2 regions of the Flavobacterium johnsoniae genome follow, and region 2 is predicted to be linked to the other one. Evidence: riboswitches for the same ligand, from Rfam matches in the RefSeq annotation. Region 2 holds a riboswitch; the other holds the start of a gene.
What was found. A riboswitch is a leader RNA that binds a small molecule or an ion and turns the genes downstream of it on or off. The one in region 2 is predicted to bind S-adenosylmethionine.

Region 1: it holds a riboswitch for S-adenosylmethionine, as region 2 does, so the genes downstream of both, NYQ10_RS21385 (TlpA disulfide reductase family protein) here and NYQ10_RS07000 (alpha/beta fold hydrolase) in region 2, are expected to answer to the same signal.

What each region holds. Positions count from the first base shown of each region.
Region 1 covers NZ_CP103794.1:5,063,327-5,079,034, forward strand. The annotation lists gene metN (methionine ABC transporter ATP-binding protein MetN) at 1-655, opposite strand, end outside; gene NYQ10_RS21370 (cupin domain-containing protein) at 927-1,397, opposite strand; gene NYQ10_RS21375 (NADP-dependent oxidoreductase) at 1,394-2,392, opposite strand; gene NYQ10_RS21380 (aminotransferase class V-fold PLP-dependent enzyme) at 2,410-3,888, opposite strand; gene NYQ10_RS21385 (TlpA disulfide reductase family protein) at 4,066-5,055, opposite strand; SAM riboswitch class I at 5,294-5,394, opposite strand; gene NYQ10_RS21390 (hypothetical protein) at 5,607-6,635, opposite strand; gene NYQ10_RS21395 (hypothetical protein) at 6,626-7,840, opposite strand; gene nagA (N-acetylglucosamine-6-phosphate deacetylase) at 7,992-9,113, opposite strand; gene NYQ10_RS21405 (TolC family protein) at 9,262-10,659, opposite strand; gene NYQ10_RS21410 (HlyD family secretion protein) at 10,661-12,013, opposite strand; gene NYQ10_RS21415 (peptidase domain-containing ABC transporter) at 12,016-13,671, opposite strand; gene NYQ10_RS21420 (hypothetical protein) at 13,772-14,080, opposite strand; gene NYQ10_RS21425 (DUF1810 domain-containing protein) at 14,537-14,998, shown strand; gene NYQ10_RS21430 (protein-disulfide reductase DsbD family protein) at 15,299-15,708, opposite strand, start outside.
Region 2 covers NZ_CP103794.1:1,566,142-1,581,849, forward strand. The annotation lists gene metK (methionine adenosyltransferase) at 1-1,052, opposite strand, end outside; gene NYQ10_RS06980 (hypothetical protein) at 1,726-1,911, shown strand; gene NYQ10_RS06985 (O-acetylhomoserine aminocarboxypropyltransferase/cysteine synthase family protein) at 2,001-3,305, shown strand; gene NYQ10_RS06990 (aspartate kinase) at 3,505-4,593, shown strand; gene NYQ10_RS06995 (hypothetical protein) at 5,229-5,432, shown strand; SAM riboswitch class I at 5,622-5,729, shown strand; gene NYQ10_RS07000 (alpha/beta fold hydrolase) at 5,811-6,794, shown strand; gene thrA (bifunctional aspartate kinase/homoserine dehydrogenase I) at 6,796-9,210, shown strand; gene NYQ10_RS07010 (OsmC family protein) at 9,341-9,766, shown strand; gene NYQ10_RS07015 (trans-sulfuration enzyme family protein) at 9,901-11,073, shown strand; gene NYQ10_RS07020 (RDD family protein) at 11,209-11,754, shown strand; gene NYQ10_RS07025 (RrF2 family transcriptional regulator) at 11,874-12,284, shown strand; gene NYQ10_RS07030 (sulfite exporter TauE/SafE family protein) at 12,377-13,159, opposite strand; gene NYQ10_RS07035 (sulfite exporter TauE/SafE family protein) at 13,472-14,359, shown strand; gene NYQ10_RS07040 (phosphoadenylyl-sulfate reductase) at 14,386-15,096, shown strand; gene cysD (sulfate adenylyltransferase subunit CysD) at 15,255-15,708, shown strand, end outside.

The DNA.
Region 1 (15,708 bases), 1.8 Mb from region 2:
ATTTTCCGTGACTAATAACGGCAACTTCATCACAAATCGATTTTACGACTTCCATTTGGTGTGTAATCAATAAAACCGTAATATTTAATCGTTTGTTAATGTCTTTCAATAAATTTAAAATTGAACGCGTAGTAGCAGGATCTAAAGCACTTGTCGCTTCGTCACACAATAAAACTTTCGGATTATTAGCCAAAGTTCTCGCAATTGCCACTCTTTGTTTTTGACCTCCAGAAAGACTTGCCGGATAATCGTTTGCTTTTTCTGCCAAACCAACCAATTGCAATAATTCTAAAACTCTTGTGTTGATTTCTGTTTTTGATGTTCCTGCCAATTCTAGCGGAAAAGCAACATTTTCGAAAACGGTTCTCGAAGAAAGTAAATTGAAATGCTGAAAAATCATTCCGATTTGTCTTCTTTCAATTGCCAATTCTGCGTTTGATAATTGCATCAACGCTTTTCCGTCAACAATAATTTCTCCTGAAGTTGGTCTTTCTAACAAATTTACACAGCGGATCAAAGTACTTTTTCCAGCACCCGAAGTTCCAATTACACCAAAAACTTTTCCTTGCGGAACTCGTAGCGAGACATCAGACAAAGCAGTAACAATTCTGTCTTTCTGATGAAAAGTTTTGGTTACATTTTTTAATTCAATCATTTCGTAATCGAGGTAAAACAAAAAGCCTTTCAACTATTTATGAAAGGCTTTTTGAGATCAATAATATAGTTTTATATAGAAGCCAGTTCAAAGAATTGCCTTACAACAATACAGCACATCATCGCGCTGTTATAATAATTCTTCATATTCTGGTCGTTTTTTCTCATTGCGATTGCAAATTTAAGCAGTTATTTTCAATTTCAATGCAAAAACTATTAAAACTTTTATTTTCCTATCAATCTAATAGACTACTATATCGTTTGCAAATTTATTAATCATTTTTGGCATCTAATAAAATCGCTAATTGAATGCAAGGCAAATCCGAACGATTACTCCACGCATGATTGGTACCACGTTGAATTACAATATCTCCAGCCTTCAAAATAGTTTCTTCTTCATCTACAATCAAATAAATTTCTCCAGAAATAATAATGATATAATCTAAAGTATCGGTTTGATGCATTAACGGATGCGGCTGACCTTTGGGCGCCACAATTCCTAAATCTTTGTCTGGCGGAATCTGTACGTAACGAAAATAACTTCCGTTTTTGGGCGTGTTCGGAAAAGCGGTATTTTCTATTCTATTTTCTTCGAATTTTGCAGGAATACTATCTGTCGACCAAATATCCGAAATAATCAATCCCGGAAAATGCTCCGAAACATTGGTAACGATTTCATCTTGTTCGATAATTGATTTCCCATTCTTGATTCCTGTAACTACTCGTCTTGGTATTGTTTTCATTCTTTATTGATCTGCATAATTAATTTTTTTCCATACGTTTTGTTTTCACGCAATAACCACAGCGCTTTTACGACCGTTCTTGTGTTTAATTCTCCGATTATGGAAATATTTGGCGGCGTAATAAATTTATTTTCTAATAACTGCGACAACTCTATTAAACCGTTTTTATAATAATCATATCTTTTTTCTAAACCATACGCATAATTTGAAATCGTATGAATGGTTGCTCCTCTGGAAAAAAGAATATTTCGCGATTCTGGAGTTGAAAAATTCGTTACATCTATATAGGTTCCATTTATTTTTAGAAGTTTAGCCGCGACTTCTGCAATTTTATTTCCGACTAAATCTACTGCAATGTCAAACTTTTTATTTCCATTTAATGAAAGTGCCGCTTCGAATATTTCTTCTTTTTTATAATTAATGATTTGCTGTGGTTTTACACCAAGACTAATTAAAAACGTTATACTTTCTTCATTTCCTGCAGTTACTAAAAAGTTTGAAAACCCTTTACTTACCAAAAGTTTGACAAAAAAATTTCCAACTCCTCCAGCTGCTCCCGTAATTAATATGGAATCTGTTAGAGAAGCTTTCATTCTTTTAAAAGATTGCAAAGCCGTTAATCCAGCTGATGGAATTGCAGCGGCTTCTTCAAAAGAAATATTTTTTGGCTTTTTTACCGCAATTGCTTCAGGAACGCAAATGTATTCGGCATAAGTTCCATTAGATCCCATACTTCCAGAACCGCAAAAAACAGCATCGCCAATTTTAAAATCTCTTACATTTGATCCGATTTTTGTAATAATTCCTGAAAATTCTCTCCCTAAAATAGGCGAATGCAAAAGCTTTCTTTCAGAACTATTTTCGGTCATTTGATAATCAATCGGATTAAAACCAGAAGAAACAATTTGTACTTGAATTTGATGCGGTTCTGGTTGCGGAGTTGCAATTGTTTCCAACTGAAATTGACGATTTTCCTGTAATAGAATTGCTTTCATTTTTAAATATTAGTTTCTTAATCCAACTCAAACCATTCGTTTACTTCTCTTTCGATGGTATCTTTAATTCTCGGATTTTCAAATTCGTTTGTTGCAGGATTGTATTCGTAATCTTTCTGCCATTTTTTATAATTCAAAGCCACTTGCTGAATCGCATTACAAATAAATAAAAGTTCTTCGTTTGTTGTAATCGGATGCAATGACAAACGAACCCAGCCCGGCTTATTGGTTTGATTTTTCTCTAATAATTCATTGGTAATTGCTCTCGAACGTTTTTCATCAATATTGAAAAGATAATGTGCATATGTACTCGCACACGACCAACCGCCACGAGTCTGAATTCCGAAACGATCATTTAATAATCTTACGATTAGATTGTAATGAATATCTTCAATTACAAAAGAAACACAGCCAATTCGTTTACTTTTTAAATCTCCTAAAATAGAAAGACCTTGTATTTTTTGAAGTTTAGAAAAGCACAGATCTAAAAGTTCTTTTTCTCTTTTTGCAATCTGTTCTACTCCCATTTTTTCTTTCAATTCTAAAGCCAAAGCTGCTCGAATTACTTGCAAAAATCCTGGAGTTCCACCGTCTTCTCTCACTTCTATCACATCGCTGTAACAATAATTTCCTAACGGATTCGTCCATTTTACATTTCCGCCGCCCGGATTATCAGGAAACTCAGATTGGTATAATTTTTCGTTGAAAACCAAAATACCGCAAGTTCCAGGTCCGCCCAAAAATTTATGTGGCGAAAAGAAAATCGCATCTAAATGTTGTTCTGGATCTTTTGGATGCATATCGATTTTAACGTAAGGTGCCGAAGCAGCAAAATCTACAAAACACAATCCGCCGTTTTGATGCATAATTTTAGCTAATTCATGATAAGGCGTAATAATTCCCGTTACGTTTGAACAAGCCGTAAACGAACCGATTTTCAAACTTCTATCGGCGTATTTTTTTATTTCCGTAGAAAGGATTTTTGGATCTACTAAATTATTTTCATCGGCAGGAAGAATCACAACGTCTGCATTTGTTTCGTACCAAGGAACTTGATTGGAATGATGTTCCATATGCGTAATGAAAACTACTGGTTTGTCTTTTTCATTTTCATACGTTTTTCTCAAACCAATAATACGCTGGAGTTTAGATAATGCAGCAGTCATTCCAGTTCCAGTTGTTACTAAAACATCCGATGCATTTGCATTAACGGATTTTTTAATAATATCTCTGGCGTAATTGTATGCGTAAGTAGAAGTTTTTCCTGTCTGACTAGAAAGTGAATGCGTATTGGCAATCATCGGACCTATTTTATGGAGCATAATATCTTCAATCGGCGTGTATAATCTTCCGCTGGCAACCCAATCGGCGTAAATCAAATTTTGTTCTCCGTAAACCGATTCGAAAGTATGATCTATTCCTACAGTGTTTTCTCTAAATTTAGAAAAGTAACACTCAGATTCTGTTGTTTTTGTAGTTGGCTCAATAGCATTCATTTCCCTAGCATTTTTTTAATTAACAAATTGTATTATGGTTTGAATTTCCATAATCTTGTCATTCTGAGGAACGAAGAATCTTTGTTGCAAAATCGACAAAGATTGGTGATTTTCTGTGTGGAGTTTCTTGCGAAGATCCTTCCTTCGTCAGGATGACAAGATTGTGTATTTTCTTTATTAAATTTTATTTTCCAAAAGCGATTTAAGAGTTGCTTGCAATTCTTCTCCATGAAGATTTTTTGCAACAATAATTCCTTTAGAATCTACCAGATAATTGGCTGGAATTGCGCGTACACCATATAATTTTGCAACTGCACTATTCCAGAAAAGCAAATCTGAAACATGCGTCCAAGTTAAATTGTCATCTTGAATTCCTTTGATCCAGTTTTCTTTCTTTTTGTCTAAAGAAATAGCGATTATATTAAATCCTTTATCATGAAATTCTTTGTAAGCAGCCACGATATTTGGATTTTCTCTTCGGCATGGACCGCACCAAGAAGCCCAGAAATCTACTAAAGTGTATCCGTTTAAGTTTTCAGAAAAACGAATCGCTTTTCCCTCAGGATTATTTGCTGTAAAATCTGGTGCTTTTTTTCCAACTGCCAAACCGTCTAGTACAATAGCCAAATCTTTTAGTTCTTTCACGTAAGTGACATTTTGAAGACTTTTATCTAGCAAAGCAATATTTTGCGTAATCTGTTCTGGCGTTAATCGATACGACCAATTTCTGTATAAAACATAAGCCGAAACAATTGATTTTGGATTTTCTGTAATGAATTTACTGATTTCTACCTCTTTTGTTTTTTTGTACGTTTCAAACAAATCTTGTGTCGCAGAACCTTCAACTGTTGAATTTGTATAGTATTTCTTTGGACTTAATTTAACTGTAATTGGTCCTTTTTCAAGGAAAATATACAACGGAGAATCTGCTGTATTTACACTTAAACCATATAATTCTGGCGTTTTTACTTTAGTTTTAAAAGCAAAACTTCCGTCTTTTACTTTTACCGAATCAATTGTGGTAAACATTTTATTATGAAACTTTTGCAGATAAACATATTTTGCAACGGTATCTACAACTGTTCCTTTTAATTGCAAATTACTTTCCTGTGCCTGAGTTTGAACAGCCGCAAGAAATAAGGCAAAACCTAGTATTATTTTTTTCATTTTATTTTTAGTTTTAGAATTAGACAAAAGAATTTCTCGCCAATGTGCAAGACATCAGCAAATTTTATTAAAAGAAAATTTATGAGATTCGTTAATGCTTTCGCATTCGAAAAACAGCAAGACTATTTTCTTCAAACATCGAATTCAAAAGTTCGTAACTGGCATAAATAGTATCTGTTTTCATTTTAAAAAAAATAAAGATTAAAATAGATGACCTTATTCAGATTGGAGCAATCTTTTCTTATCTGTCCCGCAAAGCGGGAAGGATTTAGCACCTTATTTGGCAACAGGTTGCTAAGACTTCATCGGGCCTATTCCCTCAGTCTTTCTGGATAAGTATCATTTTATAATTTTTCTGTAATACAAATATATACTAATTCTACCAAATTAGTCAAGTTTAAATCTGTTTTTTTTATTTTTATTTTAAAAAGAATTAATTAAAATCAAATAAAGCAATATAAATCAACACTTTAAAACAAAAAATAATATCAAAAAAAAAAGCCTGTAAATAATTTATTTACAGGCTTTAAAACTTTAAAACTAAAAATCAATTAATTATTTTGTTCTGCAATTGTAGACTTATTTAGTTTTATAACTCTGATTTTTTTATTGGTATTATCAGATAAGAAAATACGATCGTTAAGCTGAGCCGTTCCTACGATGGTTCCAAATGCATTTTTTCCTAAAATATCAGACACATTTACAACCGCTTTGTAATTCTTTTTATTAAATTCTTCTTTTGGATACAATCTTAAATAAGAAGCATTTCCAACAATTTCAGAAGTTACCGCCCAATCTTTACTAAAAGAAACTGCGATTGGTTTTATATCTGTAAATTGAACTTTTTCTGGCTCAATTGGCGTTGTTAATGAAGTTGTTGCATTAGCTTTAATATTGGCAATATTGTAATACAAATAACTTCTGGCATCTCTTCCTGCAACTACTAAATTTCCGCCGTAAACATCTAAAGAATAAACTTCTGTGTAACCATTTAAGGTGTTTAATTTGGCAATTGGTTTTAAATTCCAGTCACTGGTTTCTGTGATCTGAGAAGTTTCAAATACTTTTATAGATTTTTCTTTTTCTTTTACGAATACCAATCCATCTTTTGCAACAACGCCAAAAACGTGTACAAAAGTTTGCCACCATTGACCGTTTCCAACTGTACTTATTCCGGCATTTGTAGTTTCATCAAAAACAAATAATCTAGATTCTGTGCTTCCGACGTAAATGCGTCCGTTATCAACAGAAACCGAAGTCAGACTTGTTAGAGGAATCTTGCTTGCTCCTTTTGTATATTCTTTTATTGTTTTAATGTGAACTAATGTTAGAGCATTAAAAATTTCTAAAACATCTCCATTTACAACATATAATTTATCATTCGAAATCGCAATTCCTTTCGGATCAAATCCTACCGCACTTCCTGGAATACTTTCCGTAGCAATTGAAGCTTCATCGGTTGGGTAATAATAATCGTAATTTTTAGATTCGATATCGTCTTTGCTGCAATTTGTAAAAAAACAAAGCACAAGAATTAAGGGCAAAATATGTTTCATATTTACTTTATTTTTTAATTCCATTTTCCTTCACCTTTATATTTAAGCAAAAATGGATTCTTCGGATTGATAGTAAAAACTGGCTTTTTGTAAGTTCCAGTTAAATAATTCGTTTTAGACCAAGTTTTTAAAACGTCTGAATCGGTAAAAGGAAGATCATTTAAATAAATTAAATACTTATAAAAATGAGTCAGCATTTCTTGCTGTCCTCCACCCTCGCCACTATTAGCCAAATTACTGCTGTGGCTAAAACCAATATGATGCGAATACTCGTGTGACCAAACCGACATCTCTCCGACCCAATGTCCGGTTACATAACCAGATTCCCATTGCGAAGCTAAATTTCCACCGCCCCAAGCAGAATCTCCGCCAACCATTGCCATGTAAACGGTTCTTTTGTCTAAATAATTCCAGTAGATTTTTTCGATATCTTCTTTCGTCAGATAATCGTAAACACCGTTTGCATCTTCTGCATTTCCATGCCAATTTAAGGCTCCGTTTACGGTTGTTCCAGCTGTTGCTGCTTGCTCCTGCTTGTACTTATCAAAATTGGTGAAAGTGCTGTAATACAAAGGATGACTTAATGCATAAGAGTAATTAATAATCATTGTAATAGCTTCTTTTGCCAAAACAGGATTCATCGGTAGAAATTTTCCTAGTTCATTAATGTGATATCCATCGTGAAACTGAACCAAATGATGTGATTTGATTTTTTTGAATTTTTGAAATAACGGATCCTCAGATTCTACAGAGAATTCGATTGCTCCAGAAGAAAATCCGTCGATTTTATCAATCGTAACCGTATTGCCGCTTTCTAACAAGTAATCGTTTTTCTTATCAGTCAATGGAATTTTATGAAATGAGCGATGAAAAGCCGGAACTTTAGAAAACCTGTAAAGCAGAAATCGTTTGTCATAATTGGGCAATTTTGCGTACACTTTTACATCTGTAAGTCCGACGGGAGAATAAAGGGAAACCTGTACAGAATCTTTTCCCTTTTGAATAATTTGAAACGGTTCGTTGACTCTAAACCATCGATCTGTTTTATCGTACATTTTTGAGGGACTTTCGTTGTCCTCAAACATTGTCATCGGATGGTTTCCTGCAGGCAAAGCTGTGGCATCAATGCTTGACAGATAATTTGGTTTGTACGAATCGGCATCGTCGCTGCAACCAAAAATAATACCTGCCAAAATAGCAAGTACAAAAAAGTGAGTTTTTTTCCTCATTGTTAAGTAAGTAGGTTTGGGGTTAACTATCATACAAAACTATCAATATGCTTTTTAAAAACAAGCATATTGAAAGAAAAGTATGAATTTAAAAACTACTAAAAGTAAGTTTTATCAACAATACAATACTTAATTATCAGGTTTTAAAGCCTTAAAAAGTCAAATCTAAAGTTTCGATTTTTGATAAATCATTATTGAATTTTACAAAAGAAGCAGGAAATCCTGATTTTATTTTACCTATTTTATCATTCATTCCAATGGCAGCGGCTACTCTTGTTGTTGCCATTTTTACAGCTTCATCAGCAGAAACATTTAAGTTGTTAAAAGCATTTTGCACCGCTTCTGTCATTGATATTGTTGCACCTGCGAGATTGCCGTCTTCATTTCTATAAAAACCATCTACTAAATGAGCATCAAAGTTATCCCATTTGAAATTGGCTATTTTTCGTCCTAAAAAAGTGGCATCGCTAATCAAGAAGAATTTTTCTTGTTTTACCTTGTAAGCAACTTTTGCGGCAGCATAATCGCAATGAACGCCATCTAAAATAACGGGAGCATAAACTTCTTCATTTTCAAAAACAGCTCCAACTAAACCAGGTTCGCGGTGTCCAAACTGTGTCATGGCATTAAATAAATGCGTTACTAAATTTATTCCTTTAGAAAAATAAAATTGTGCTTCTTTATGTGTGATGGTCGAATGTCCGATAGAAATTGTGATTCCGCTTTCAATAAGCATTTGCAATTGTTCTTCTGTAAAACATTCTGGAGCAACCGTAATTACTTTTATAACGTCTTTTCCTTTACTTATTATTTCTTGAAGTTCTTCGTTTGTTGGTTTTCTTACTTGATCAATACTATGCGCACCACGTCTTACCGGATTCAAAAAAGGTCCTTCCAAATGCATTCCGATTACACCATTATTGTGCTTTTTTATGTATTCGCGAATGGCTTCAATTCCTTTTAAAATGGTTTCTTTTGAAGATGAAATCAAGCAAGGCAAAACATGCGTTGTACCATATTTCATGCTTGCGTCGTAAATATCCTGAATTGTTTCTTCGTTTGGAGTTTGGCTGAAATAGTATTTTTCTCCTCCGTTTATCTGAATATCTATAAACCCTGCCGAAAGATGATTTCCTTGCAAATCTATTGTTTCGATATCATTTGGAATTTCTTTTTGAACTGAAATAATTTTTCCGTTTTCTACAATTACAACTCCATTTTCAATTATTTCTTCGCCAGTATGGATGACCGCATTTACAATTGCTTGTTTCATTTTTTGTTTTATTTCTTTCTTCAAATTTAAAAAAGAAGTTGGATTAATTTCTAACAAAAAAAGCTTCAGAAAATATCTGAAGCTTTTTTTTAAATTAAACTCTGAAAATTAATATAGTACAGTCATCGCAAACTGCATATTTTATGTTTTAATCTGGATTTGCCAAGATTTTATACAATTCGGCATTCGAAAGATAAAATTGATTTTCTAAACTTATTTGAGATAACTTAGCACTTACTAAATTATTTTCTCTCGAATTGATTAAGAAAATAGAACTTTCACCAAAAGAAAATAGTTTTTCTTCAGAATTCAGCATCGTCATATAATCATTTACCAAATTATCAATTACCACTTTTTGCCTTCTTAAAGAAGCAATTTCAGTCTGTTGCGCTTTTATTTTATTTTTCAATTCTACTCTCTGCTGACCAATATCAAATTGCATATCTTGAATTTTTAATTTAGCCAATTTCAAATTTCCGCGTTCTTTTCTCAAGAAAATCGGAAAACTAAAGTCGATATTGAATTTATAATCGTCTGCATTAAAAGTGTTCCAATAATTTGGATCTGAAATGTAATTGTAACCTACATTAACTTTTGGCAACAACGAATTGGCTTTCAACTGGCGATTTACTTCCAAAATAGACAATTTAGTTTCCATAGATTGAATTTTCGGATGCGAATCTAAAGATTCAACATCAACCATCATGGCATCAGTTCTTAGAGTTTCCTCGATAGTTTGACCTAAATTCTGCTCTGGTTTTACCATTTCTCCTAATTCAACAGGAACATTTTCAATCCATAAAAAATTAGCTAATTTTAGCTTTGCTTTAGCCAGTTTTAAATTTCCATTTTCAACATTTAATTCTCTGTTTCTTACGGTAATTTTAGCTTCTACACTGTCAATAGCTGGCGAATCTCCCGATTCGATTAATTTCTTAACGCCTGTAAAACGAGTGCTCGCGAAACCTAGATAATTTTTGTAAAGTTCAGCTTCGTTGTAGCTTTTTCTCCATTCAAAATAAGCTTCACTTGCTTGATACAAAACTTCTATGGCTCTTAGTTTACGCTGTGCGTCACTTAGTTTTAAGTTAAGTTTTCCTTCTCTCACATCGGCCATTCGCTGATTGATAAACATTCCCTGACCCAAAGCAACAGTAACCCCAAGCGAAGCTAAACCTGCTTCTGGAGTACGGTTCTGCGGATTGTAATATTGTCCGTCTGTATCATCAAAACCAGCTTTTACTTCAATTCCGTACCAAGTCGGAATTTTGAAACTGCTGTTTAGTAACGAATAATATTCTGTGCCTTTAAATTCTTTCTTATTGTAATCTACTTCAATTTTAGGGTCAAATCCGCCGCGCGCTGCCATTAATTTGGCTTGTGCATTGCTTACTTCAAGATTAGCCTGTTTTACGAGCGGATGATATTTTTTTACATATCCCAAATACTCGATAAAAGTTAGCTCTTCTTCATTAAAGTTTTGACCTTGCATTGTAGAAAAGCAGAATAAGATTAAGAAAGAAAACAATTTTACAAGATTTCTCATTTTACTTTTTCTCCTTTCCTTTTGCTTCCTTTTCTCCTGAATTATAATAGTTTGGCGGAAAACCGTTTAAGTTTCGCCAAATCTCATACCATACCGAAACCGTTTCTAGCAACGCAATACTTTGTGCTCCGGCACCAATGCTCAATTCTTTTGGCCAGTGGCGATCTTCTCCATCTGGAGAAACCAAAATTCTATATTTTCCGTTTGGACTGATAAAGTTTTCTACCGCTACAATTTTTCCTCCATAAGTTCCATAAGATAATCCAGGCCATCCAGAAAATACAATTCTAGGCCATCCATCAAACCAAACACGAACTTTTGCGCCACGATGAACCAACGGTAAATCGATTGGATCTACGTAAGTTTCTACCGCAATATCGTATTTAGAAGGCATAATACTTACTACTGAAGTTCCTTCTTTAATTGTTTCTCCAATACCCGCCAATAAGGCTCGGTTTACATAACCACTTTGAGGCGCTGTAATGTAATACAAACCATTTCTTAATCTATAATTTGTATATTGATTTTCTAATTTATTAACCTGAGCTTCAGTATCGTATTGCGTGCTTAAAGCTGTAAATTTATCACTTCTAGATTTAGAAATTTTTTCAGCATATTCGGCGGTAATTCTATTGATTTCTACTTTTGCATTAATCAATTCGTTTCGACTGCTCAATAATTTATTTTCCTGAGTAATAATGTAAGCTTCAGATTCTTGCAATTTTAATCTTTTTTGCTCGACATCTGTCATTGGTTTTAAACCTTCTTTATTTAAAGCTGTAGAACGATCAAATTGTGTTTTTGCAATTCGAAGCTGTGTTCTAACTGCAACCAAATCCATACTGTCACTCTTTATTTTCAGTCTTGCTTGTTTGATTTTGTTGCTTGCTTGTTCCAGTTTCAACTGCCTTTCTGTATTCAAAGATTGCGCTTGAACGTCTAGAGAATTTACTTTATCACCGTAAGATTCAACAGCCATTTTTTTGGCATCGACTTGCTGTTTGGTATTTCCAACCAAATTTGGATCTAAGTAATCTTCTTTAATCTCTGAAATAAAAAGAATGGTATCTCCTTTTTTTACATAATCACCTTCTTTTACAAACCATTTTTCAATTCGTCCTGCAATAGCATTATGAACAGTTTGCGGTCTTTGATCTGGTTTTAAAGTAGTTACAGAACCGCTTCCTGAAATATTTTGTGTCCACGGCAGAAAAAGACAGCATACAAGGAAAATCAAGAATCCGATTATAACTTTATTTAAAATTCTATAATGCGGTCTTCGGGCAACACTCGTAATCGATTTGTATTTGCCCTCAGTTATAAGTACGTTGTTATCTTTAGATATATTGAGCATGATTAAAGCTTTATGTCGTTAATAATTTTTCCGTCGTCAATCGTAATCATACGGCTGCATTTGCTTTTCCAAATATCACTTTTAGAAGTTACAATTACAGTCCAATCATTTTCTTCGGAAAGTAAAAAATCAACAATTTTATTCGAAGTCAATTCGTCCATTTTATCAACTGGATCTTCTAAGAATAAAATATTTGGTTTGCTCACAATACTTCTTGCCAAAAGAATCTTTTGAACATCAGAAGCAGAAAGTTCACGTCCTCCGGGATGAATTTGATTTTCTAATCCATTCTCGAAAGTTTTGATGTAAGGTGTAAGACCTACATTATCTAAAGCCCATTTTAAATCATCGCTATTTAATTCTTCATTTCCAAAAACAATATTCTCACGAATTGTTCCTGCAAATAAGGTATCGCCTTGCAAAAATGTACCTGCTTGTGCGCGATATGTATCTTCGCTAAGACGATTCATATAATTATCGGTCACATACATCGCACCACTTTCTGGTTCTAAAACTCCTGAAAGTAATCGCAATAAAGTACTTTTTCCTGCACCGTTTGTTCCCGTAAGAATGATTTTTTCTCCTTGAGAGATTTTCAAATTAATATTCTTAAGAGACTTTTTATTGTGTTCTGGATAATTGTAATTGATGCTTTCTGTCTCGATATTGATTCCTTTCTCTGTTTTGTCTGAAGTTTCAGGAATACAAGAAATTTCCATATCGGTTACTTGACCAATTTTTTCGACAGAAGTCAAAACGTCGTAGAAAGATTCTAATCCGAAAATGATTTTTTCTACCGAGTTAATCAATAATACAATTACAATTTCAGCTGCTACGAACTGCCCTATGTTCATTTGGTGGTGAATTACCAGAAAACCACCGATCGATAATAAGGCAGCAGTAACAATTACTTTAAAAATAGTAAGCTGAATATATTGTTTTTTCATTACCTGAAAGTGCTTTTCGCGGTAATTTACGTAGTTACTCACATAACCGTCGTTTCTTTCTAAAGCATATTCGAAAGCTCCTTTTCTGCGGAAACTTTCTCTGTTTCTAGCAATTTCTTGAAGCCACGCTGCAACTTTATATTTAAATTTTGATTCGTTAAGACTGGTTTCTAATCCGTCTTTGTATGAGAATTTAAAAATTACCCATAAAATGACAATGAAAAGAAGTCCGATAACCATAAAGAAAGAATGGTATAAGACTAATAAAATAATACCAAGACCAACTTGAAGAAATGCTGTACAGAAATCTAAAAGCAATTTTGCTGTTCCTTTTTGCACCATTAAAGTATCAAAAAAGCGGTTTGCTTTTTCTGGAGCATATTCTGAATACATTTCCTTAAATTTAATTAAGGGCATTCTATAAGCAAATTCAAAAGAAGATCGAACGAAAATTCGCTGTTGCAGATTTTCTACAATTCGGAGCTGTAAAATGGTCAAAATTCCGCCAAAACCAACTCCAATTGTAACTAGAATTACAAGAACAATCCAAGAAACGCTCAGCTGTCCGCTTTGAATGAAATTAATAATGGCCTGGATTCCTAAAGGCAGGGAAAGATTTACTAAACCTGCAAATGCAGCATAGAAGATAATTTGATATACATCGCGCTTATCAAGCTGCAATAAGTTATAAAAACGTTTAAATGGTGTCATGAATGTAAGTATAAATACAAGATTATTACATAGAATAAATATACGGCAAAAACCGCATTTAGGATAAAGATTTTTCTTCTAATCCTTAAAAAGCAAGTATTTATGAATTTAGCCGAGGAGGCGGTATATCTATTTTACCATGAAAACCAAATGAAAATATTGTATTATCAATATATTTTTTCCCTTCTGATTCTATTAGAAAATAGAAACTAGGCATTAATGATTCTGATGAAATCAAATATTCCATTAAAGGAATTCCTTTTGCTAATTTGGCAGTTTTGGTCTCTTTTGTTTTGTAGTCATCCAGTTCTTCTGGAATTCCGTCACATTTGAATACTTTTTTTAGAAAATTACATGTAATGCCTTTAACGGTATAGGTTTCGGCATTATCACTAATGATTCGCGCCATACTATTTGAGATATTTAAACTGCTGATTAGAAAATAGCCGACTAGTAACGCCTGAAGGCATTTACAAAAAAAGCTATTTTTTATCCTATTCAACATACTCTAAAGGCGAAGATTTAAAATAAACCACTGAAATTCAATTAAAAACTCCAATGATTTAGGGCAATTATCTTGATTTTTCTAAGCGCGCAATTTAGACCTAAATATTTTCTCCAACATTAGAATAACATTAGAATTTGGCTATTTACAAAACTTTAAAAATAAATTAACAGGACATTCTTACACTCAAAGAACAATCGAAATTATATAACATCGACTGGCAATTCTATAACTCTCTCACCGATTTACGCTCTACTTTTGAATTCGATAATTATAAGCATAAAAACAATAAAAGTGTTACTAGAAGTATTACCAATAGAAGAAACTCCATTTATAAACGATTTAATACAAAATCAAGATATGACTTACGCAAAGAATGATTTGACCCGATTTTTAGATGCACAAAATAAATTGTATTTAACTGCTTTTTCTGAAATTAAAAAAGGTAAAAAAGAAACGCATTGGATGTGGTTTATATTTCCGCAAATCAAAGGTTTAGGAAAAAGCAATCTTTCTGATTATTATGGTGTTGCAGATTTAAAAGAAGCTACAGCGTTTTTAAATCATCCAATTTTATCGAAACATTTAATTGAGATTTCTAAACTTATGCTTACTTTAAATAAAAAATCTGCTGAAGGAATTTTGGGCGAACTAGGCGCTAAAAAATTGCATTCTTCTATGAGTTTATTTGTTCAGGTCGAAAATGCGCATCCGGTTTTTCAACAAGTTTTAGATACTTTTTTCTTCGGACATTTGGATCAAATGACTTTAAATTTTACTAAAAAAAATACTGCAAATCTGCCAGTTGCAGTACTTTCTTAATATTCTTAGGACTATAAAAAAAGCGTTTATTTCAATATGAAATAGACGCTTTTTTATTTCACAAAAACTGATCCCAGAGGACTTAATATTTATAGATTATTTATATCTCACCACAAAAACCTTAGAGAGGCGAAATGTATCGCTCTTCCAGAGCTTTAGTAAATTGAGGAAATTTAATTACCTATAAATATTTAGCTTCTCCGAAGCCTTCAATTTTGAAAAATAAAAAAAGGCTGTCTCAAAAGTCGAGACAGCCTTTTCATCAACAATAATAAATATAAAATAAAGGTAAAATTCTGTTTACGAACTTTTCTCAAAATTAGAAACTCCTTTTTGAAGCCAGTTTAAATACTCCTTAATATCAGGATTATACGCCGAAGTCTCATTTAAAGTTTCTCCCTCATGATTAACCAAAACATAAAATGGCTGTGCGTTTGTTTTATAAGTAAGCGTTTGAAATTCGCTCCATTTTTGTCCAATGTATTTTAGTTTTTTTCCTGTAAGTTTTGAAGTAATTTGTTCCTCTGGATTTAATTCTCTTTTGTCATCTACATATAGCGAAATCAAAACCAAATCGCCTTTTAAGATTTTCTGAATCTTTTCGTCAGACCAAACATTATCTTCCATTTTACGGCAATTTACGCAGGCATGACCTGTAAAATCAATCATAACAGGTTTTCCGATTTTTTTGGCGTATTGCATTCCTAAAT
Region 2 (15,708 bases):
TAAGGACGCATATCGAAAATTGCTTCTACTTTTTTAGCGATTTCACCATTAGTTAAATTTACTTTAGAAGTTCCGTAAGTTTCAATAAAGATTCCCATTGGCTCAGCAACTCCAATTGCGTAAGAAACCTGAACTAAGATTTCGTCAGCAACACCAGCAGCAACTAAGTTTTTAGCGATATGACGCGTTGCATAAGCAGCACTTCTATCCACTTTACTTGGATCTTTTCCAGAGAATGCACCACCACCGTGAGCGCCTTTTCCTCCGTAAGTATCCACGATAATTTTTCTTCCTGTTAAACCAGTATCTCCGTGAGGTCCTCCAATAACGAATTTTCCTGTTGGGTTAATATGGTAGTTGATTTTATCGTTAAATAAATGAGCATGCTCAGGGTTTTTAGCGATAATTCTTGGAATTAAAATTTCAATAATATCTTTTTTGATTTTAGCTAACATTGCAGCCTCTTCATCAAAATCATCATGTTGAGTTGAGATAACGATCGCGTCAATACGAGTTGGTTTGTTATCGTCGCTGTATTCTAAAGTTACTTGAGATTTAGCATCTGGACGTAAATACGTAATTTCTTTGTTTTCGCGTCTTAAAATTGCTAACTCTTGTAATAATTTATGAGATAAATCAAGAGCCAATGGCATGAAGTTTTCAGTTTCGTTTGTTGCGTAACCAAACATCATTCCTTGATCTCCAGCTCCTTGTTCTTCTGGCTTAGCTCTGTCAACTCCCTGATTAATATCAGCAGATTGCTCATGAATAGCAGAAAGAATCCCGCAAGAATTTGCTTCAAACATGTACTCGCTTTTAGTATATCCAATTTTACGGATTACTTCGCGTGCAATTTGTTGCACATCAAGATAAGTATTTGATTTTACTTCACCAGCCAAAATTACCTGACCTGTAGTAACTAAAGTTTCACATGCTACTTTTGAGTCAGCATCAAATGCCAAAAAGTTATCAATTAATGCATCCGAAATTTGATCTGCAACTTTGTCTGGATGCCCTTCACTAACAGATTCTGACGTAAATAAATAAGCCATAATAATGATTAAATTTAAAATTAAGCGAGGAAAATAATTGCTAAAAAGGGCTAAAGGAGAGTTTCTGCTTTAGCATTTTTTACTACTGAAAGGAATTTTTCAGCATTCATAACGAAATCATTTCATTATGAAGAGGTTGCAATCAGTTCAAATTTTTCCTCTGTTTCGGGTGCAAAGGTATAAAACCATTTTGATTTGCAAATTAAAGTTCAACTTTTTTTATTTTTTATAGGAGAAATTTAACAATAGCATATTAATTTGATAGGGTAATAGAAAATAATTTAGTTTTTGTTTGGTGGTTTCAAAAAAAGTTCTCAAATTTGCCTTGTTAAATAAAAAGAAAATGAATTTAGTAGCTAAAAATATGTGTTGCATGATGTCGGAATTATCCGCAGAGTAACTCTATTGTTTAGTAACTAAGTCTACAAATACAATAAAAACCTCTGCCTAACAGCAGAGGTTTTTTTTATGTAATCAAAAAAGTAAAAGAATAAGAAATGAAAAATTCAACAGTAAATAAAATGATGATGTGTTGTAAGATGCCAATGTGTATCAAAAGTTGCTGTTGCCAAAAGTGAAAGATCGAATCTTTGTTATAGTTTCAACTATAAGCCCTTTTGGTAAGCCATCCGAAAGGGCTTTTTTTATTTCAATCTCTTAAAAAAATTAAACCATGAATACATTAGATATAAATACAATCGCATTTCAATATTTATTAAGAAATAATTCTTTAAATAATAATTCTGAAGAATCAGCAGAAACTGAAAAATATAATCCTGAACAGCGTATTAAAACTCAAAAATCATTGCTGTTTCATTTATATGACCTTGAAGAAGAAGCAGAAAATCTTTTTGCTTGAATCAAATTCAAATAACAAATTCAAATAACAAATTCAAAAAATCAATTACAATATAAACGTATTAACAATACCTAAAAAACTAAGAAATCATGAGCACACAAAAATTTGCAACAAACGCACTACACGCAGGACACGACGTTACAAAAAACGGATCAACTCGTGCTGTACCAATTTACCAGACTTCATCATACGTATTTAACAATGCAGATCATGCGGCCAATTTATTTGGTCTCGCCGAAGCTGGATTTATTTATACTAGATTAAATAATCCGACAAATGATGTTTTAGAACAAAGACTTGCTGCACTGGAAGGCGGAATTGGGGCTGTTGTAACGGCTTCTGGAGCATCTGCAATTTCTACAACTTTATTGACTTTGCTAAAAGCAGGAGATCATATTGTTGCATCAAACAGCTTATATGGCGGAACTTATAACTTGTTGAAAGTTACCCTGCCAAGATTAGGAATTACAACAACATTTGTAGATCCTTCTAAACCAGAAAATTTTACAAAGGCGGCGAAAGAAAATACCCGAGCTTTTTTTGTTGAATCTCTTGGAAATCCAAAATTAGATGTTTTAGATTTAAAAGGAATTTCGGCAGAAGCCAAAGCATTCAAAGTGCCATTTATAGTAGATAATACAGTTGCGACACCTTATTTATTAAACCCAATTAAATATGGTGCCGATATTGTAATTCATTCCTTAACTAAATACATCGCAGGAAACGGAACTTCGTTAGGGGGTGTTATCATTGATGCCGGAAACTTTGATTGGTCAAACGGAAAATTCCCAGAATTTACAGAGCCATCTGCTGGATATCACGGATTGGTTTATCACGAAGCTTTAGGAAATGCTGCTTTTATTGCAAAAGCTCGAATAGAAGGATTGCGTGATTTCGGTTCTGCTTTGAGTCCGTTTAATGCTTTTCAAATTATTCAGGGATTAGAAACACTTCCAATCCGAATCAAGAAACATAGTGAGAATGCTTTGGCTTTGGCTGAATGGTTGGAGAAACAAGATGAGGTTGTTTGGGTAAATTATCCAGGTTTAAAATCAAGTAAATACAATGATTTAGCTAAAGAATATCTGTCAGAAGGTCAAAGCGGAATCATTACTTTCGGATTGAAAGGCGGTTTTGATGCAGCTAAAAAAGTAGTAGACGAGACTAAATTATTCTCGCTTTTGGCGAATATAGGCGACACAAAATCATTAATTATTCATCCTGCAAGCACGACGCATCAGCAATTGACAGAAGCAGAACAAGCAGAAACTGGAGTTTCTAAAGATTTGATTCGTTTGTCTGTCGGAATTGAAGATATTGAAGATTTGATTGCAGATCTTCAAGCTGTTTTTGAAAGTGTTGCACTTTCTCAATACAGCATAAATAAAAACTAGGTTTTTTTGTTTTTTGTTTGAAAGATTGCCTTTAGCCAATGTGCTAAAGGTAATTTTTTGTGAAAAGCATTATTATAAAAATTAAACCATATAAGTGATATAAGTTCATTTTAGTAAAGACGCATACAACACGTCTAACTTTTAAATAAAAATATTTTAAATGAACTTATATCACTTATATGGTTAAAAAACAAAAATAATGTCAAAGCTTAAAATAAATATCATCCTTTTTGGAATTGGAAATATCGGAAGTACTTTGATTAATCAGATAATCGAAAGTCAGGAGTTTTTTCTTGAAAGTAAAAATGTCGATTTTCATTTTCCGATTATTACCAATTCGACAGTTGCTTTTTTTGAAAAAGAAGGAGTTGGTTATTCTTGGGAAACCAATTTTAGACAATTGGCTGTTCCTTTTAAAGTAGAAGATATTATTGAATTTGCTAAAGAAAACGAATTTGAAAATCTTATTGCTGTAGACGCAACCGCTAGTGACGAATTGGTGAAACATTATAAAACGCTGATTGAAAACGGATTTAATATTGTAGCAGTAAATAAAAAAGCAAATACATTACCAATTGATTTGTATAAAGAATTACGATTAAATCTCAAAAAGCATGACAAAGAGTTTTTGTATGAAACTTCGGTTGATACCGGAATTCCAGTTTTACAGACTTTAAGAGATTTGTATTATTCGGGAGAAAAAATCACCAAAATTCGAGGCGTATTCTCCGATAATTTGAGTTATGTTTTTAATCGTTTTTCATCAGAAGATGTGACATTCTCTTCTGTTTTAAAAGATGCGAGTCTTTTAGGTTTGATGAAATCTACTTTTAAAGAAGATTTATCGGGAAATGATACTGCCAGAAAACTTTTGATTCTTGCCCGAGAAATCGGAAAAGACTTTGATTTTTCGGATATTAAAATCAGACCTTTTATTACAGAACAACATCTAGAAAAGAATGGCGTATTAAATAAAGATGCGGTCGATAAAGCATTTAAGATTGCCAAAATTACTCAGGCAGAAAATCATGTTTTAAGATATGTTGGCGAATTTGATATTGAAAGTGGCAATTTAGAAGTCAAGTTGATTTCTGAGCCCATAGATTCTGCTATCGGACAATTGAAAGGTTCGGATACTATTTTTGAGATTTATACAAAATCGTATGCCAATGTTCCGATTGTAATTCAAAGCGCGCCACCATGTAAGCAAGCTATTTCGAGAGGAATTATAAGTGATATTTTGAAAATTGCCGAAAAAATAAGAAATAAAGAAGCAATCTGGCTGTAATTTTTTTTAAAAGTAGGAAAGAAAAAAGTTTAAAGTTCTTTGATAAACTGATTTGTCAAGCGAAATTAGTGAGAAAAGCCAGTATTTTTGTAGGTTTTTTACTCTATTTGTTTTTGTAAGACGGTATTTGTCGTAAAAAAACACAATTTTAACGAATTTTGTAATTAAATTCTTGATTTTCATTTGTGTAATAAAAAAAATAGTTGCATATTTGTTATACCCAAAAACTACTAGAAATCAAATGAACTTAAAAGTCAACAAAATGTTTTGTGCCATTTCGGTTATTACCGAGGCTGGGTTGTCTATTGCTTAAAAATTGTAAGAAAACACAATATATAGTAAAAGCCTCCCGAAAAATTTTGGGAGGCTTTTTAATTTTACACAAATGCAGAATTTAAAAATAAAATATAAATCACAGATGAATAAATCCTTACAGGTGAACAATAAGATGTTTACTGTCGCGCTTATTTGCGTGCTGGTCTGTTGATACTAAAAAGTATAAATGAGTTTAAAAACTTAAACCCTTTTGGTATCTAAAAATCCAAAAGGGTTTTTTTATTCTTTTAAACGATTTAACACAAACATAAACGAGAAATAAAGATTATAAAACGCAAACTGAACTAAAACTTAATATCATGAGCACATTGAACTACTTAGCAGAAAAAATTTCAAATTTGAAAAACAGAAGGACAAGAAAAAATAATCCGCCGCCGCCAACAAACGAATTGGCTCACCCAAGATTCGGAATTACAGAAGAAGGAAAAAGTACAACGAAAAAAGTACCAAATTCTCTATTGTTTTTAATGTATTCAAAAGAGAATGAAACGCTTTTCATCTAAACAGAAAAGCGACATAAACTAGGTTAAAACCTGCTTAATTTTACTGGGCATTTATGTTCGGTAAATTTTTGCGTATAATAGTTTTTGCTAAAGGAAGTCTCAGAAATTTAACAAACACTTTTAGATAAAATTTGTTTGTTAAAGAAAATAGTAGTTAATTTGCACCGTTAAGTTCAAACACGTATTGAAATGTTATAAAGAAAGGACGAGGGATTAGACCCGATGAATCCTTAGCAACCCTTCGGTAAAACGAAGAAGGTGCTACATTCTACCACGCCAAACGTGGAAAGATAACAACAAGATTTTTTTCTAGTTTACTCTAGTTTTTTCTTTCTAATATTTCCATAATACAAATCAGATAATACAACAGATTTGAAATTGGAAAATATACCAAACCCTATTATAATTCATGATTTCATCACAGAAAGTGGTGCAAATTATCATTCTATACCATTACATTTTACGCTGGCAGGTCAATCTTTGCACAGCGCGCCTATTGTTTTAGTTAATCACGCTTTAACAGGAAACGCTGAGGTTACTGGTGAAAACGGCTGGTGGAATAATTTAATTGGCGAAGGTAAAACAATAGACACTTCTGTTTACACCATTTTAGCTTTTGACGTTCCAGGAAACGGAACGAATTCTTTTTTAATCGAAAATTATCTTGATTTTACAGCTAGAGATATTGCTAGAATTTTTGTTGAAGGAATAAAAGCTTTACAAATTGAAAAACTTTTTGCCATTATCGGAGGTTCTGTTGGCGGCGGAATTGCTTGGGAAATCTTAGCTTTAGAACCAAACGTAACAGAAAACCTTATACCGATTGCGAGCGATTGGAAATCTACAGATTGGCTTATTGCAAACTGTTTTCTGCAAGAACAAATCTTGAATAATTCTTCAAAACCAATCGAAGATGCCAGAATTCATGCTATGCTTTGTTATCGTTCGCCAGAATCATTTAAAGAGAAATTTCAGCGAACCGTTAATCAAGATCTTTTGATTTTTAATATTGAAAGCTGGCTCGCTCATCACGGGAAAAAACTACAGCAAAGATTTCAATTGTCTTCTTATAAATTAATGAATCAGTTGCTTAAAACAATTGATATTACTAGAAATAGTGAAAGTTTTGAAAACTTATTGTCTAAAACAAAAGCTTCAATTCATATCGTGGGAATTAATTCTGACTTATTTTTTACGGCCAAAGAAAATGTCGAAACCTACGAAGAATTAAAGAAATTTAAAGACAATGTTTTTTATAGCGAAATTGTTTCGGTTCACGGACATGACGCTTTTTTAATCGAGTACAAACAATTAGATCATTTACTTGCCGACATTTTTAAGGCAGAAACAATAAAGAAATAAAATGAAAGTATTAAAATTTGGAGGTAAATCGTTAGCAAACGGAGAAGGACTTAACAAAGTTGTTTCTATCATTTCTGATAAAGTAAGTCAAGGTGAAAAAATTGCCGTTGTAGTTTCTGCACGCGGAAATGCTACTGACGAATTAGAGTTTATTTTAAGCATTGCTGCTAAAAACGGCAGTTACAAAGAATTATTAGAAAATTTCAAAAAATATCAAATATCAGATTATCCGCAAGTTGATTTGTCTGAAGAATTTAATGTCTTAGACAAACTTTTTGAAGGAGTAAGCTTAATTGGAGATTACAGCAAAAAAATCAAAGATCAGATTTTGTCAAAAGGAGAATTGCTTTCGGCTAAATTATTGACAGCGATTTTATTAGAAAAAGGAATTCCGGCAAATTTTGTTGATACAAGAGAATTGCTAAAAACCGATTCTAAATTTGGCGATGCTCAGCCTTTAGAGCAGCTTTCTAAGAAAAATGTAGTCAATTATTTCAAAACACATAATGGCGAAACGGTTAATATAGTTACAGGTTTCATTGGTTCAAACAACAACAACGACACAACTACTTTAGGTAGAAATGGCAGTAACTATACCGCTTCGTTAATCGCAAATTATTTAAATGCTGAAGAATTACAAAACTTCACGCATGTAGACGGAATTTACACTGCAAATCCAGATTTGGTTGCAGATGCTAAGAAAATTGAATATTTATCGTTTAATGAAGCAAATGAGTTGGCAAATTTTGGAGCAACAATTTTGCATGCCAAAACAATTATTCCGTTATTAGAAAAAAATATTCCATTACGAATTTTAAACACTTTTAACCACGAAAACCGCGGAACTTTAATTACTTCAGATTCTTCTAAAGAAGGAATTAAAACACTTTCTGTTTTAGAAAATGTGTCTCTTGTAAATCTTGAAGGACGAGGATTACTTGGAAAAGCTGGAGTTGATGCCCGTATTTTTAAAGTAATGGGCGATCACAATATTAGTGTGAGTATCATTTCGCAAGGTTCTTCAGAAAGAGGAATCGGTCTTGTTGTAGCAACTGATAAAGCAACAACTGCGGTTGTAGAATTAGAAAAAGAGTTTGAAAATGACTTTTATTCTAAAGATGTGAATCAGATTACGGTAACAGACAATGTATCTGTAATTTCGATTATCGGACAGGATTTGAGCACTTTCCATAAGCCTTATACAGCTTTAATCAAAAATAAAATTGTTCCGATTTTGTTTAACAACACCGTAACAGGTAAAAACGTGAGTTTGGTTGTTAAAAAAGAAGAATTAAACAAGGCTTTAAACGTAATTCACGGAGAGATTTTCGGAGTTTCTAAAAAGATCAACATTGCAATTTTCGGTCACGGATTAGTTGGTGGAACTTTAATCAACCAGATTTTGGAGTCAGCTTCGGCGATTGAAAAACGTAAAGACATTAAGCTGAATGTTTTCGCTATAGCGAATTCTAAAAAACTGCTTTTAAACAAATACGGTGTTAACGGCAATTGGAAAAACGAAATTGAAACCAAAGGCGAAGCTTACACTATTAAAGATATTATTGCTTACGCGAATGAACATCATTTAGAAAACTTAATTGCTATTGATAATACTGCAAGCGCAACTTTCGTTGAAAATTATATTCCGCTTGTAGAAAACAGTTTCGATTTGATTTCTTCGAATAAAGTAGCCAATACATTAAGCTATGGTTTTTATAAAGAATTGAGAAGTGCTTTAGAAGAAAACCAGAAAAATTATTTATACGAAACCAATGTTGGTGCAGGTTTACCATTAATTGATACGATTAAATTATTGCACCTTTCGGGTGAAAATATCACTAAAATTAAAGGAGTTTTCTCTGGAACATTAAGTTATTTATTCAATAATTTCTCTGCAAAAGATGCGCCTTTCAGCGAAATTTTGCAGGAAGCAATTGACAACGGATATACAGAACCAGATCCGCGCGAGGATTTATGCGGAAATGATGTCGGAAGAAAATTATTGATTTTGGCAAGAGAATTAGATTTACAAAATGAATTTGAAGAAATTTCAATTCAGAATTTAATTCCGGAGCACTTACGTGAAGGAAGCGCTGCCGATTTCTTGACGAAATTAAAAGAATTCGATCCAATTTATGCTAAAATAAAAGCAGAACAAAAGCCAAATCACGTTTTGAGATATATTGGTGAATTGTCTGGAGATTTGCAGAATGACAAAGGAAATTTAGAAGTAAAATTAGTTTCAGTACCAAAAGATACTGCATTAGGCGGATTAAAAGGTTCTGATTCTTTCTTCGAAATTTACACAGAATCTTACGGAGATCGTCCAATTGTTATTCAGGGAGCTGGTGCAGGTTCTGCGGTAACAGCAAGAGGAGTTTTCGGGGATATTTTGAGATTGTCAGACAAGGGATAAAAAGCCTAGTTTGTCATTGCGAGGAACGAAGCAATCACATTTGCAAAATCAAGCTTTGTGTAATTGTTAGTGAGGTTGCTTCGTTCCTCGCAATGACAAGAATAAAAAAAAACAAAAAAATAACAACACAATGAAAGTAACTTTAAACAGAGTAAATGACGCATTTCATTTTAAAGTAAAAAATGAGCGCGGACACGTAGTTGACGTTGATAGCAGAGCCGAATTTGGCGGAAGCGATTTAGGCGCAAGCCCAATGGAATTGGTATTAATGGGAGTTGCAGGATGCAGCGCTATTGATATGATTTCGATCTTAAAAAAACAGCGTCAGGAAATCACTTCTTTTAACGCTGAAGTTGAAGGAACGAGAGTTCAAATCGAAGAAGCGAAACCTTTTAAAGAAATCGATGTGGTTTTTTATTTAGAAGGAGAAATCAACCCAGAAAAAGCAAAAAAAGCGGCACAACTTTCTTTTGAGAAATATTGTTCAGTTGCCAAAACAGTTGAGCCAACAGCTACTATTAAATACAAAGTCGTATTGAACAACGAAGCTTTATAAATTAGATAATTAGTCAATTAGATAATTAGAAAATGCTCAGATTGCGCATAAATAATTGACTTGTTTTAGTTTAGATTTCAGTTTTTTAAACTTGAAACCTGAAACTTGAAACAAAAAAACAAAAACAACACACAATGAATACAGAAGAATTTGGTTTTGAAACACAAGCCATTAGAACACATTTAGAAAAAACACAATTTCAAGAACATTCAACACCTTTGTACTTATCTTCAAGTTTTATATTTGAAGACGCAGAGGATATGAGAGCTTCTTTTACAGAAGAAAAAGTTCGTAATATTTATTCTCGTTTCAGCAATCCAAATACAACTGAATTTGTTGACAAAGTTTGCGCAATGGAAGGTGCAGAAGCCGGTTATGCTTTCGCAACAGGAATGGCTGCGATCTATTCTACTTTTGCTGCATTGCTAGATTCTGGTGATCACATCGTTTCGGCAGGAAGTGTTTTTGGATCAACTCACGCGTTATTCATGACTTATTTTCCTAAATGGAAAATCGAAACTTCTTATTTTGATATCAATAAGCCAGAAACAATTGAAAGTTTTATTCAGCCCAACACTAAAATTCTATATGCAGAAACGCCAACAAATCCAGGTGTAGATGTAATTGATTTAGAATTATTAGGAACGATAGCAAAAAAGCACAATTTGATTTTAATAATTGATAACTGTTTTGCTACGCCATATATTCAGCAGCCTATTAAATACGGAGCTCATATTGTAGTGCATTCTGCAACAAAGTTAATGGATGGACAAGGCCGTGTTTTAGGAGGAGTTGCAGTTGGAGAAGCAGAGTTAATTCGTAAAATTTATTTGTTTTCAAGAAATACAGGGCCAGCAATGTCACCATTTAATGCATGGGTTTTGTCAAAAAGTTTAGAGACTTTGGCTGTTCGTGTAGATAAACATTGTGAAAATGCTCTGAAAGTAGCTGAATTTTTAGAAAGCCATCCGAATGTTGAAAGTGTGAAATATCCATTTTTGAAATCACATCCAAAATATGAAATCGCTAAAAAACAAATGCGTTTAGGCGGTAACATTATTGCAATCGAAATTAAAGGTGGTCTTGAAGCAGGAAGGAAATTTTTAGACAAAATTAAATTATGTTCTCTTTCGGCAAATATTGGTGATGTAAAAACAATTGTAACGCATCCAGCTTCTACAACTCACAGTAAGTTATCTGAAGAAGATCAATTGGCTGTTGGAATTACTCAAGGTTTGGTTCGTGTTTCTGTTGGCTTAGAAACTGTTGAAGATGTAATTGCAGATTTGAAACAAGCGTTGGCTTAATTTTAGGTTTTAGAATTAAGATTTTAGATTTTCAATTTCTAATATATAAAGACGATTTTTGATAGTAAGATTTACTATTAGGAATCGTCTTTTTTTTATGATTGCTTTTATGTAAAAAAGCTATTTTTGCTAATATTGAAGTTTATAAATAATAATATTAAAAAAAGAATACACTTGAGTAATTCTGTTTATGTTCTGCGCAAGCAATTATTAACGTCTGATCGGGATCGTTTTTTTAACTGTATTATTGATTTTTTCTTCATTATCATTTTTATATTTGTTTGTACTTTTTTTGTTTTATTAGCTGAAAATGTATTTCAAATTGGTATTTATGGAATTTGGGAAAAAGCACTTGATGAACTTGGCTTTGTAGGAAGTTGTCTTTCTTTTGCTGTAATTTATTATTTGATATTTGAGTCACTTTTTTCAAGAACTATAGGGAAAATTGTTACGGGCAGTATTGTGGTAAATGAAAATGGAATAAAACCTAATTTTAAAATGGTTTGCCTTAGAACTGTATGTCGTTTAATTCCTTTTGATGTGTTTTCATTTTTAGGAAAATCAGGAAGATTTTGGCATGATTCTATTTCAAAAACCTATGTTGTGGAGAAAAAAGATTTAGAACAAGATATGGAAAATTTTTATTCTTTAGATTTGATTGGCAAGAAGGAAGTAATTTGATAGAATTAGTAGAATTTAACTTTATTCTGTTGTGATAGTTCAAACAAAAAGCATATTTTTGTTGTTTAATAATTTACGGCATTCAAATAACTCCTGAAGCTGTAATCTAAAACATAAAGATGCTTTCAAAAAAGACAAAATACGGAATCAAAGCTTTGACTTATTTAGCTAGACGCGAAAATAACGAACCAGTACAGATTGCCGAAATTGCGAAAAGCGAACATATTTCGATAAAATTTTTAGAAAGTATTTTGCTTCTGTTAAGAAACTCAGGATTTCTTGGAGCAAAAAAAGGAAAAGGCGGTGGTTATTATCTGATAAAAGATCCGAAAGATATCAGTATGGCAAAAGTCTACAGAATTCTAGAAGGACCAATTGCCTTATTACCATGCGCCAGTCATAATTTCTACGAAAGATGTGACGATTGCGATGATGAAGCGACTTGTGCGGCGCGCCGTTTAATGACCGAAGTTCGTGATAATACACTTAAAATATTAGAAAGTAACTCTTTGGCAGATATCGCTTTTTAATTTTTCACCATATAAGTAATGTAAATTCATTTAAAAAAGCTGTAGATAAGTCTAAAATGAACTTACATTACTTATATGTTTTAAAAACTTGTCTAGAATATCAATTTATATCCAGCTAAGAAAAGCATCACTGCAATTGCATTTCTAAGAAACTGATCTGGTACTTTTCCGCTTAACATGCTTCCCATGTATATTCCAGGAAGAGATCCCATTAGCAATTGTCCTAATAAACCTAAATCTAGATTTCCCATTGTAGCGTGTCCGATTCCAGCAACCAATGTTAATGGAACGGCGTGTGCAATTTCAGTTCCAACCAAACGAGGCGTTGGCAATAACGGATAAAGGAAAAATAAGGTTACAGTTCCTAAAGCTCCAGCTCCAATAGAAGTTAAGGTTACGGTTGCGCCTAATAAAACTCCAATTCCAATAGTTAATGCATTTTGAGTTGTGCTTTCGTTATGAAATTTGTCTCCAGCATGTTTTTGAGAGAACTTCAAAATTTTATTTTTGAATATAATAGCGACAGAAGTAAACAGTAATGCCCAACCTAAACTGTATTTTATAACGCCATTTATGGTTTCAATATCAGTTTTAATGCTATTTAAAATCCATAAAGTAAGTAAAGAAGCGGGAACGCTGCCAAGAGTAAGCCAGCCAGTAATTTTCCAGTTAATGTTTCCTTTTTTATTGTGAACAAAAACACCTCCGGCTTTGGTAAAAGCGGCATAAAGTAAATCTGTTCCTACTGCAGTTGTTGGCGGGATATTGAAATATAATAAAATCGGAGTCATTAAAGAACCACCGCCAACTCCAGTCAATCCCACAATAAAACCAACGACTAATCCTGCTATTACAAGACCTATTTGAAAATCCATAAATAAAAAGTTTGGGCTAAAATACAATATTTTTATAATAATCCTATCGATTTTATAGAGATTAGAAAATCTATTTAAAAACCAAATTTTTTTGTTGTATAAATTGTTGCAATATCTTGTAATACATCATTATTTGTGAAATTATACTGCATAATTCTTAAAACACTCTTTTATAACATAATAAAAGGTTAGTTGAGGGCGTAAAAAAATAATAATATTGCTTTGTAATTTAGAAATAAGTAGTATTTTTGCAAAGTAATCTACTAACCCGATAGGGTAATAGATTTTTAAAACAAATTTAAACTTGTTAACATGGAAAAAGAACTGAAAATAAATAATACGGCCTCTTTTAAAGAGAAGCTTTGGATTGGAATTCCTGTTGTTTTACTAGTAGGTTTGTTATTCACTTTAATATATAATCATCACGCTGAATTTTCCTGGGACGGATTTGTAGCAGGATTCAATCAGGAATTTTTAGTGTTTTTTGCCATCGGAGTTTTTGCTCAATTGGTTGATGGGACTTTAGGAATGGGATATGGAGCAACTTCAACTTCATTTTTATTGGCTTATGGAGTTCCGCCAGTTGTTAGCAGTACAGCAGTTCACGTTTCAGAAATGTTTACAACGGGAGCATCGGCACTTTCTCATCACCGATTTGGAAACATTAATAAAAAACTGGTAAAACGTTTATTGATTCCAGGGGTTTTAGGTTCTATTACAGGAGCTTATTTGTTATCTGATGTAATTGACGGCGATGTAATTAAGCCATTTATTGCTGTTTACATGATTGTTTTAGCGGTTATCATTATCAGAAAAGCGTTAAAAAAGAATATTGTAAAAAAGAAAACTAAAAAGCTAAGTGCACTCGCAGTTTTCGGAGGATTTATGGATTCTGTTGGTGGCGGTGGCTGGGGACCAATTGTAACGTCAACATTATTAGGAAGAGGAAGAAACCCAAGATATACTATTGGTTCTGTAAATGCAGCTGAGTTTGCAATTTCGTTTGCAAGCGGTATAACTTTTATGCTTTTTGGAGGAATCATTGGTTGGCAGGTAATCATCGGATTGATTTTAGGAGGAGTTATTTCAGCGCCATTAGCTGCATTTTTGGTAAATAAAATCAAAAGAAAACCAATGATGGTTGCTGTTGGAGTTCTAATTATATTATTGAGTTTAAAAACATTATCTAAATTATTATAATTCTTTAGATACGGAGAAAAGATATTATGAGTGCGATTATTGTACAAGAATTATTAGAGAAAACTGCAGCTCTTTCGCTTGACGAAACCTTAGTTTTTTTAGCAAAAGAATTTCCTGGAAAAGTGATTTTTTCAACTTCTTTCGGACAGGAAGATCAGGTAATTACAGATTTCATTGCAAAAAGTAACACAGATATTACTGTGTTTACTTTAGATACAGGAAGATTATTTCAGGAAACTTACGACGTTTTTCATAAAACATTAAAAAAATACAAAAGACCAATCGAGGTTTATTTCCCAGAACCTGCTTCAGTAGAAAATCTTCTGAAAACAAAAGGACCAAACAGCTTTTACGATTCGGTAGAAAATAGAAAAGAATGCTGTTTTATTCGAAAAGTAGTTCCGTTGAGAAAAGCTTTGGCAGGAAACTCAGTTTGGATTACGGGATTAAGAGCTGAACAATCAGAAAACAGACACGATTTAAGTTTGTTTGAATACGACGGAAACTTTGAAATCATAAAATTCAATCCGTTATTAAAATGGACTTTAGAAGAAGTTGAAACGTATTTATCAGAAAACAATGTTCCTCAAAATGCATTGCACAAACAAGGTTTCGTAAGTATTGGATGCGCGCCTTGTACAAGAGCAATTTTCCCAGGTGAAGATATCAGAGCAGGAAGATGGTGGTGGGAATCAAGCCATAAAGAGTGTGGGCTTCATAGCGCTAAGAAAGAGTAGGTAGAAGAAAGAAGAAAGAAGCAAGAGGCAAGACTTCTGCTAGAGAATAGAATATAGATTATAGAATAAAGAGTGGAGATTTTTAGATCAGGTGAAAAACTTGAAACTTTAAACCTGAAACAAAATTTTTCACAAACAAAATATCAAACAAAAAAACAATGAGTTCAGTATTAAAAACAAACGCTTTAGAGAGTGAAGCGATATACATTTTCAGAGAAGTAATTTCACAGTTTGACAAACCGGTTTTACTTTTCTCAGGAGGAAAAGATTCTATCACATTAGTGCGTTTGGCGCAAAAAGCATTTTTCCCTGCTAAGATTCCGTTTCCTCTATTGCACGTTGATACGGGACATAATTTCCCTGAAACAATTGCTTTCAGAGATAAATTGGTAGAAGAATTAGGTTTAGAATTGATCGTACGTAATGTTCAGGATGCTATTGATGAAGGAAAAGTGGTTGAAGAAACAGGAAAATACTCTAGTAGAAACAGCTTGCAGACAACAACACTTTTGGATGCAATTGATGAATTTAAGTTTGATGCTTGTATTGGCGGAGCACGTCGTGATGAAGAAAAAGCAAGAGCGAAAGAACGTATTTTCTCTGTTCGTGATG